DNA from 3 places in the Paenibacillus sp. GCM10027628 genome. Region 2 is predicted to be linked to each of the others. Evidence: riboswitches for the same ligand, from Rfam matches in the RefSeq annotation. Region 2 holds a riboswitch; each other region holds the start of a gene.
What was found. Region 2 has a riboswitch for ZMP and ZTP ahead of ACFQZT_RS20315 (DJ-1/PfpI family protein). Riboswitches for the same ligand answer to the same signal wherever they lie in the genome.

Region 1 (3,271 bases), on a different contig from region 2:
GTACAAGGCTGAAAGTGCCGGGCGTCAAATTGTGCAAGTGAATCCATCGGGCACATCACAACGATGCTCAAACTGCGGTGAAATCGTCAAAAAATCACTCGCTGTTCGTATCCATCAGTGTCCTTGTGGATATGTAGCAGATCGCGATGAAAATGCTGCCATTAACATTTTGAAACTAGCCTTGAAAAACGTATCGTAGCCAGACCAATCAAATCAGGCTAGGAACTAGCCTTCAAGGAGAGACGAGGTTACGAGTCTCGATGATCTGAGAAGCTCTCCAGTTCATTGGAGAGAGGTTCACTGTAGAATAGAGGCAATAAAGGACGTTTACAAGAAATGTACCATGAATTAGGAGATGTAGAAATGTCAAACGATGAAATTATTTTAACCCCAGAAGGATTGGCGAAATTAGAGCAGGAACTTGAAGAATTAAAAGGGGTTAAACGCAGAGAATTAGCCAGCCGCATTAAAACCGCGATCAGCTATGGAGATTTGAAAGAGAACAGCGAATATCACTCGGCCAAGGAAGAGCAGGGCTTCATGGAAACGAGAATTTTATCCATCGAAAGAATGTTAAAAAAGGCCCGTGTCGTTCAAAACACGGATACGTCAACCGTTCATGTCGGTTCAACCATCATCCTTAACGATATCGAATTCGCCGAGAAGATCGAATATCGACTCGTGGGTCCTTCCGAAGCCGATGCATCGGAAAATAAAATCTCTTACGAAAGCCCGATGGGCAGCGCGTTGCTCGGTAAGTCCGTGGGCGATATCATCCATGTAGATGCACCGATGGGAATCATCAAATTCGAGCTGCTTGAAATTAAATAACTGCATCATTCCGTTAAAAACATAAAGAGGCATACTGCGATCTGGCAGTATGCCTCTCCTTCTATGCTTGTTCAGCTGCATCTACCGTATGCTTCAACAACATCGCGATCGTTACCGGACCGACACCGGCCGGAACGGGCGTAATGGCGGATGCTTGCATAAGGCATGCTTCGTAATCGACATCACCTACGTTTCCCGGATTATACCCGGCATCCATGACGACTGCTCTCTTCTTAATCCAATCTCCTTGTATAAACTTAGGCTTGCCGACAGCAGCGACAACGATATCTCCTAAGCGTACAATTTGATCCAAATTCTTCGTTTTGGAATGACATGTTGTCACGGTTGCGTTGCGATTGAGCAGCATAAGGGAAACAGGTTTGCCCAATATGGGACTGCGGCCAACCACAACGGCATGCTTGCCTTCAATGGGAATCCGGTAATAGTCCAGGATGGCCAAGATTGCAGCCGGCGTACAGGAAGGATAAGCGGCTAAACCGAAGGCATTTTGAGCAAAACCTAATGTAGTTACGCCGTCCACATCTTTTTTAAGATCAATGGCTTCAAAAGCAGCTCTTTCATCGATGTGCCCAGGTACGGGGTGCTGAAGCAGGATGCCATGAACTTGGGAATCCTCGTTCAACTGACGAATCACCTCGATCAATTCAGCGGTCGTTGTTTGCGCTTCTAAATATACGCGCTTAGAATCAATACCAAGGCGTTGGCACGCATTTCCTTTCATACGCACATAAGTTGCCGATGAGGGGTCATCCCCCACTAATATGGTGGCAAGGCACGGTTTGATCCCCTTTTCAGCTAGAGCCTCAATCCGAACTTTTAATTTCAATTGAATGTCATCCGCCACACGTCGGCCATCCAAGATGAACGGGTTTGTCATTGTCTCATCATCCTTTCTGTTATGAAAACATAAAGAGGCAAGGGGATATTCCCCTTACCTCTGCCCAGGCGTACGGCCGTTATCTCTATATGCTCCCCCATGGTTGCCCATGCTCCGCCAGTCACATATAGACAATCTGTTATATTTATAGTAGCAGTAATGGCGAAGAGTATCAATGGGTCGTTCATCTCCGCCAACCGTTCCGCCGCTACAAGGTCTGTCCGCTATCCACGGTAATGACCTGACCTGTTATCGCTTCTTGTTCCAGCACTGAGCAAATGAATTGGGCGATATCTTCGGGCGTTGCAATGCGCTGCAGCGGCAAATTAGGGCTTAATCGTTGCATCTGCTCCTCCCGGCCTGACCACCATCTTGTCGCGACGGCTCCCGGCGCCACACTGCACACTCTGATTTCCGGCGCCAGTGCGCGTGATAGCGATTTGGTAAGTCCATGCACCGCAGCTTTAGATACGGCGTAAGGCAGTGAGGAGCCCACTCCGGTTATTCCCGCTATGCTGCCGACGTTCACAATGGCACCTTGCTTACTTTTCTTCATCCAGGGAGCAACGGCTCGCGCGCAGTTAAACATCCCTTTGACATTCACTGCGTACAGCTCATCCCATACGTCTTCCGTCGCGGCCTCCAGGTCGTCCAAAGGGATGTGGCGGGTGATGCTGGCATTATTAACGAGCAGATCGACTGTCCCAAATTGCTGAACAATGAGCTCGACCATGTTTCTTACTTCCTGGTCTTTCGAAACATCGGCTTGAATCGCGATCGCGCGCCCGCCTTCGCTTCGGATTATTTGTACAGTTTCATCCGCGTCAGAAGCGGACCGTGAGTAGTTGACTGCGACGATAGCTCCGCGTTTCGCTAGAAGCAGGCTGGTCGCCCTGCCGATTCCCGTACCGCCGCCAGTAACGAGAGCTACTTTATTGGTCATATCCATGATGGATCACTCCTTGTCTGTGTATGGTTCAATGTTAGTTTATATCGCGGCTATCCTTTTGTATAATTGAATTAATTAAACATCGAATTCAATATTATTGATCTTGATACCAGAGGTGACCCAGGATGGATCTTAAAACATTGAAAACCTTTCAACTGATCGTGATTCACGGAAGTTTTAACCGTGCAGCCGAAGCCATGAACTATGCCCAGTCCACCGTCACGATGCAAATACAGAAACTGGAGGCCGATCTTGGCGTTCAATTGATCGAGCGGGGGAAAAAAATCCGCTTAACCGAAGCGGGCAGGCTGTTTCACGAACAATGCGTGCAAATTGTAAAAGATCTGGAACAATTGCAAACGAGTATGTCGGATCTGCAGTCGGGCGAAACGGGGCACATCCGGTTAGGTGTCACCGAGCCCACCGCCAGCTATCGATTGCCAGGCATATTACAAAAATTTCTGGCTCAATTTCCCAAAATACGTATCTCCGTAGATATTGCGAGTACGCCAACATTGAGCGAACGACTGCTCCGCGGAGAACTCGATCTTGCGCTTTGTTCGGCGCCGGATCTTGCATCCGATCTTTATTTT
Region 2 (3,271 bases):
TATCGGTACCCTAGGAACTCTAGTCTATCAATTCACGACTACAGGAGGATTTATCTCCTCTGGTTTCGCTGCAACAAGTTCAGTCAACATTGTAACACCTAATTCAATTACAACAACCATTAGTGCTACAGATATTAATGTTCCAAAAGGAAAACATACGTATTACTTAACGGTTGCAATACCTGCGACAAATCCTTCAGGTGCTGTTGGGAGCGGAGTCATACCGCCTACAGCCGCCAGTTTAGTCAATCCAACCGTTGTTAATTGGCATACCGCAGGCTTTGTAATCGATGAAAATGGAACCTAGAAGTAATGAACAGCCCAGGTATCTCAGGATACATGAAATATGCCGTTTGATCCAGGTATTGTAAGCGTCGGGTCTGCAAAGCTCTTTACAATCCAGTTCTTGGAGATACAAAGGAGTCCTTAGGGACTCCTATTTAAGAGAATCACAAGATAGAACGACAAATAGCAGTCCTCAAGGACGCTTATTTTGCATTAGGATCTCATGTATCAAGCTCATCCAAGAAAATTAGGAGTCTCTAAAGACCGCTATCCGAAATGTTCAGGCTCATTTGTCTCGGATAGCAGTCTCCAAGGACGCTTATTATTTACAGATAGACAGATCACATGCTCGCAAGGAAGAGGCTCTTCCCAGTTCTTAGTTGTCAAGCACCGGCATCTTGCTTCAACTGCATAATCATGAGAAAAACCGTCAGAGAAAATCCCTGACGGTCCTTTTTCGTGTAATCCATACATTTGTTTGCGACTTATGCGAAAATTAGCTATGGTATCTGCCTGCTTCAAATCTGTAACGATGGAAAACATCGCTGTTCACTCGTTTCCATTTACTTTTACGTCTGGAACGCTGTATACCATCGTTAACGCATCGATCACGTCACTTAGGGTCGAACTCGTTTAGAAAGGTGAGCCACACGACCGCTCTTGAAACTTATACTTTATAAGACCAAAAACCTTGTCTTTCACTTTTTTCAGGAGGATCATCCTTAATTGGGCATCTGGTAATCCTCCTGCAGCTGTCCAGTCCGATAATAAGGATAATCCATGGAATCTTGAATCTTCCGTACTGTCTCAGCATCCGTCAGCAGCTCCAACACATAAAGGCCCAGATCAATTGAGGTAGCGACACCTCCTGCTGTGATAAGATTACCATCCCGTACGATGCGTGCCGTGACAACCTCCTTGCAGTAAGGCTTTAATAAATCGTAAGCCGGAGGATTCGTGGTTGCTCTTTTTCCTTCCAGAAATCCCGCTGCGCCCAAGAGAAGAGCGCCTGTACAGACGCTAACCTTATAAGGAACATCTCTGGCTACTCGAATCCAGCTTACGAATTCCTCGTTAAAACGCAGCGATCTGGTGCCTCGGCCTCCAGGAATGAATATGAGATCATAGGAGGACAGATCAGGTCTGATGTGCTGAATGTTCATCGATATGCCCAGTTCATCCGATATTTGTTCGGATAGGGCACAAAGATCCCATGTGACATCCTTGTTGAGACCAAGGAATTTCATTCGTGTAACGGCATCATAGAAGCCGACGAAATCCAAGGTTGTCATTTGATCAAACAGGATAAAAGCCATTTTCATTAGAAACACCTGCCTTATGGGATGTGGGTCAAACAAAAAAAGCATCTGATCAATGATCAAACGCTTGCCCAGGCGTACGGCTTATGAACGATGTGCTTCCCCATGGTTATGCTCCATGTTTACGCCAGTTACACATCATATACGGATTATTTTCATTCTAATGGGTAATTCCAAAATTTTCAAGAAACTGAATTAATCTTTGCGCTGCTTAAGTACCGGCAATGTTTGAATCGGATCCAAGCCCCCGGAAATGTCCATTATATTTCCCGTAATAAAATCAGATTCTGGCAAACATAGGAAGCCAATCACCCTTGCCACATCTTCGCCCGTTCCAGGGCGTCCTACCGGCGTTTCCCCGTCAGCTTCCTGACGTGCTTCCTCCATCGTACGCTCCTTGTTGCGGCCGCGAATATCTCCAGGGCAAATCATATTGACTGTAATGCCATTAGCCGCTTCTTCCTCAGCCAATGTCTTGGTGAAAGAAACAAGTCCTACCTTGGCAGCTGCATAAACAGCACGATGCGTCCATCCCCTCGCCTCAGCAGCTTTTCCAAAGCCAAAGTGGATGATACGGCCCCACCGACGCTCTCTCATCATCGGCAGAACCAGATGGTCGAGTTCCATTACACCAAGCAAATTACCGCGTGTCAAATATTCGATCTCATCCATTTGATAGTCGGCAAAAAAACGTCGTTCTCTGAAAAAAGGTCCGGCGTTGTTGACGAGAATATCAATGGGCCCAAGCCCTGCGTTCGTCTCATCCACCATCCGGACGATGTCCTCCCGCTTGGCTACATCGCCTTGCACAGCCATACTCCGAACGCCGAGCTGTTCCAATTGCTTGACCAGCAGTGACGCTTCCGCTTCACTGTTGACATAATTGACCGCGACATGGCAACCTTGATTCGCGAGCCTGATCGCCGTCATTTTCCCCAAACCTTTGGCGCTTCCTGTAATCAGAACCGTTCGGCCTCTCAAATCCATGTTCCTCTTACCCCTTTGCATCGCTTGCCGTAATGTAACTAAAAGCTACTGTTAAGGTTCGGCATACCATGTCAAATCCCTCCTGCAGATCGTTAATATTCGATCTTACATTTTCAACATGAATGTGTTCGCCCGGCACTGGCTCTTGTTGCATCAGGTCATCCAACATCTCAGCGTTAATATAATGAATTTCCATATTCCGCTGGTTGCGCAGCCGGTCGAGGGGAGCTTTATAATCCATTTTCAAATTGTAGAGCTGATGCTCAAGAGGACCGTGGATATGGTGCTCATGCATACGACGAAGCACGGTAAAATATGAAAAACGGGATTTCACGGTTTCCGTCTTCATTTCAAACAAATCGTTCATAAAGGTCCCCAACTTGTCGAGGATCGAAAATAGACGGATAAAGGCATTTTTATAAAAATAAACAAAACGATGATAGTCTTCCAGTTCGAGCGGATTCATTTCCTCCAGAAAAGCTTTGCTTATATGTTCCGCATAACGCTCGCAGCAATACTTGCTTTGCTCCAGCTCATCAAGGGCGTCGAGAAACCCTTTGCTCCAGATCGCGAGCCGATGGTGTCGCTTATAAGCTGAAGTCTGATGCGTTCGCTCATTCGCTTCTAACGACCGGATATAGCTTCTCACCGCATTAACTGCTTCAAGCAGTAAACCGCTA
Region 3 (3,271 bases), on a different contig from region 2:
GCTGAACGTTCGCATGCTCAGCACCAAACAGTTCTTTCGCGCGATCGCGCGCAATGTTTTCCACGATGTCTACGTACTCGCATCCACCGTAGTATCTTTTGCCTGGGTAGCCTTCTGCATATTTATTCGTCAAAACCGTACCCATTGCTTCCAATACCGCTTGGCTTACGATGTTCTCGGATGCGATCAGCTCGATTTTGTCGCGTTGACGGCCGAGCTCCAAATTCATAGCTTCCACAATTGCCGGATCTTGCTTTTTCAAAAAGTCTGTCATGAGTAATTCCTCCCAATTTTTATAATCAAATTTGATCTTTATCAGACAAATCCGTTTAACAATCTTCGTTCGGTGCCGCCTCAAGATACCGTTGATCAGCCGTTTCTGCCGTGTAGACAGCCCTTGTACCGCCAATCAGCTTTGGACGTGTATAGGCCATGGTTACATACGCATGACCAATCGAGCGCACGGGCGGTCTGGCCGGCACCGCGACACGACGCAAGTGCATTCCGATCAGCGTGCTGCCAATATCGATGCCTGCGTGCGCCTCAATCGTCTCCACGACGACAGGCTGCGTAAAGTGCCTATATGCATAGGAGGCCATCGAGCCCCCCGCCTTCGGCACAGGAATAACCGATACCGGAACTAGAAGCGGATATCGCGTGAGCATCTCCTCTTCGACGACGAGCGCGCGGTTCAAATGCTCGCAGCATTGAAATGCAAGATGCAGCCCGAACTCGCGGCTTATGCGCAGTGCGGTTTGAAAGATGGGCTCAGCCGCATCCAGCGTCCCCGACGTCCCGATCCGATGTCCGAGAATTTCGCTCGTGCTCGTGCCAACGACAAGGATTTGCCCGGGCCGAAGCCCACCGACCCCAATCAGCTCCCGCAGATTTGTTTCAACCGCTCCAGCGATCGCACCGAGAATGGAATCCGTCATAAAAAGCCCCTCCCCGTAATTAAGGATGAATGGCGAAACGATCTTCGATGCTTTTCACTTTATTAATCCGGTTTTGATGACGCGGGCCTTGCGAGAATTCGGTTTCGAGCCAAATTTTCACGATTTCCTCAGCAACCCCGGGTCCGATAACCCTCTCACCCAGCGCAAGTACGTTCGTATCGTTGTGCTCACGAGTCGCTTTAGCGGAGAAGAGGTCACTTACCAGCGAGCAGCGGATGCCCGGAACTTTGTTCGCGGCAATCGACATGCCGATGCCCGTTCCGCAAATCAGAATCCCTTTATCGGCTTCGCCTGCTACGACTCGCTCGCACACTTGAAGCGCGTAATCGGGATAATCCACAGAATCCGCGCAGCTGCACCCGAAATCTATGACTTGGTGACCCATGGATTCAATAAAAGGAATGATGACATCTTTCAAACGATAGCCTGCATGATCTGCGCCTAATGCAATTTTCATGAGTAAAACGCTCCTTTGCTTGTTCGAGTTCGACCCTCCTATTATATCCCAAAGCTCACCAGAAAACGAAAAAAAGAGCAAGACACGCGAAGAAACACGTGTTGCTCTTTTGCCCAGGCGACCGGCCGTATAGCTCGATGCTCCATTGTGGTTAGTCCCACTCGTCGCCAGTTACATCGAGTCTTGATCAATATGTTTATTTTAGCGCATTCTGCTTGGCCTGTAAAGATGGATCGAGCGGATCCGCTCAGACACCAAGAACGCCTACCAATTAGTTGGATCCGCCTAGCTGTCTGCGCATTTTTTCGATCAGCTTATCGAGACTGCGTCCAATTTCTTCAGCCGTTTGCCGGTATATGTCCATCGATCCGCCAAAAGGATCTGAAATATCATAATCCGGAATCGAATTTTCCAGCTTAAAAATGCGGCTTCTTTCTTCGACGGAAATGGCTTGTGAAAGAGCTTGCTTGAGCTGTAGTTCCGTAACGAGCTGCTCCCGCTCCTCAATCGCTTGTAAAATAAGAGGATCGTCTTCCACATACTCTTTAAGTGTAAATGTTTTATCAACTGCATTAGGAAAACGTTGAATCACAGAGCGCTTATGGCCGACCGTCATCGTCAAAATCAGATCCGCCCATTTTACTTCGGACTCCTGAATCGACAGCGAGCTAATCTGTTCGTCGAAGCCTGCTTCCTTGAGAATCGAAGCGCTATTGCGGGATATCGGTCCCCCCGTCATAGCGGAAACGCCAGCAGAACGAACCTCAGCCGCAAGCCCCTCTTTGTGCACCCTGATACGCAGCAAACCTTCTGCTAACGGACTGCGGCACGTATTTCCTGTACATACAAATAGAATTCGCAACTTGAGATCCTCCTTAGAGTTTTCCGTTAGGAAAACTTTCTTCGTAATCATGTGCTGAGTTTTGCGATAACACTCCGTAAACTATTGTATCACAGTAAAAACTTGATCCCAAACGCCAGCAAAATGAGTCCGCCAAACGCCTCGCCGTATTCGCCAACCCATCCGCTTACTCGTCTTCCAACGAGCAGCCCGGCTATAGACATTAAACCGCCGAATGCCCCAAAAATAAGCACCGTTAGCAAAATATCCGTGGCAAACATCCCGAGCGATACACCAACGGAGAACGAATCAATGCTTACACTCAGCGCAAAAATCGTTAAACCCCAGATCGTCCGATGATCAAAAGATTCCGTTTCTCCACCTCGAATGGAGCTGTAAACCATATGTGAACCTAGCAGAATAAGCAAACAACCGCCTGCCGCAGTGGCTACATTGCCGAGAAGCGAGCTTACATAATGCCCCATAAACATGCCCATTAGAGGCATAAGAACATGAAAAATACCGATGACGATACTTATTTTTAAAATATCCAACAAACGAACGCCCTTCATCCCGATGCCGATTCCCAGAGAAAAAGCATCCAGCCCCAAAGCGATCGCCATAATTATAATCGTAACAAGCTGCCCAATTCCTATTGAAGATGATGCGAGCATGCGCGATCCCCCTGTCCACGTGTTCTATCCCAACATATGCGGACAAACAGGGAAACATGCTAGCTAAGAGTCTGTCAGGTTAATGACGCGAGAAAATATCAGACAGACTCCTTAAACGCGTACAAGCCGATAACCGGCCGCTTTGCGCAGACGATTCATAATCGCAAGTCCAATTCCCGTCTCCGGGCAAGCCTCGGCAGCAATATAACGGATGCCTTCTTCATCAAAACGGCGCAGTGCCGCATACAACTCCTGTGCAATCGACTCAGGTCGAGACAAATAGCCGCATGCGATAACAAGATCCGCATGGTAGCGTGAAGCACGTTCTTCAAAAGTAAGAATC

Region 1: another riboswitch for ZMP and ZTP. It lies ahead of ACFQZT_RS11425 (bifunctional 5,10-methylenetetrahydrofolate dehydrogenase/5,10-methenyltetrahydrofolate cyclohydrolase); the one in region 2 lies ahead of ACFQZT_RS20315 (DJ-1/PfpI family protein).
Region 3: another riboswitch for ZMP and ZTP. It lies ahead of rpiB (ribose 5-phosphate isomerase B); the one in region 2 lies ahead of ACFQZT_RS20315 (DJ-1/PfpI family protein).

Annotation. Positions count from the first base shown of each region.
Region 1 covers NZ_JBHTHA010000010.1:62,458-65,728, forward strand. Annotated here, with positions in the region: gene ACFQZT_RS11415 (RNA-guided endonuclease InsQ/TnpB family protein) at 1-199, shown strand, start outside; gene greA (transcription elongation factor GreA) at 364-831, shown strand; gene ACFQZT_RS11425 (bifunctional 5,10-methylenetetrahydrofolate dehydrogenase/5,10-methenyltetrahydrofolate cyclohydrolase) at 893-1,729, opposite strand; ZMP/ZTP riboswitch at 1,785-1,864, opposite strand; gene ACFQZT_RS11430 (SDR family NAD(P)-dependent oxidoreductase) at 1,938-2,678, opposite strand; gene ACFQZT_RS11435 (LysR family transcriptional regulator) at 2,804-3,271, shown strand, end outside.
Region 2 covers NZ_JBHTHA010000029.1:50,027-53,297, reverse strand. Annotated here, with positions in the region: gene ACFQZT_RS20320 (hypothetical protein) at 1-307, shown strand, start outside; gene ACFQZT_RS20315 (DJ-1/PfpI family protein) at 1,008-1,607, opposite strand; ZMP/ZTP riboswitch at 1,667-1,749, opposite strand; gene ACFQZT_RS20310 (SDR family oxidoreductase) at 1,800-2,585, opposite strand; gene ACFQZT_RS20305 (Cthe_2314 family HEPN domain-containing protein) at 2,599-3,271, opposite strand, start outside.
Region 3 covers NZ_JBHTHA010000016.1:20,034-23,304, reverse strand. Annotated here, with positions in the region: gene ACFQZT_RS15430 (serine hydroxymethyltransferase) at 1-274, opposite strand, end outside; gene ACFQZT_RS15425 (TIGR01440 family protein) at 330-935, opposite strand; gene rpiB (ribose 5-phosphate isomerase B) at 955-1,413, opposite strand; ZMP/ZTP riboswitch at 1,518-1,598, opposite strand; gene ACFQZT_RS15415 (low molecular weight protein arginine phosphatase) at 1,685-2,275, opposite strand; gene ACFQZT_RS15410 (manganese efflux pump MntP) at 2,365-2,928, opposite strand; gene ACFQZT_RS15405 (L-threonylcarbamoyladenylate synthase) at 3,040-3,271, opposite strand, start outside.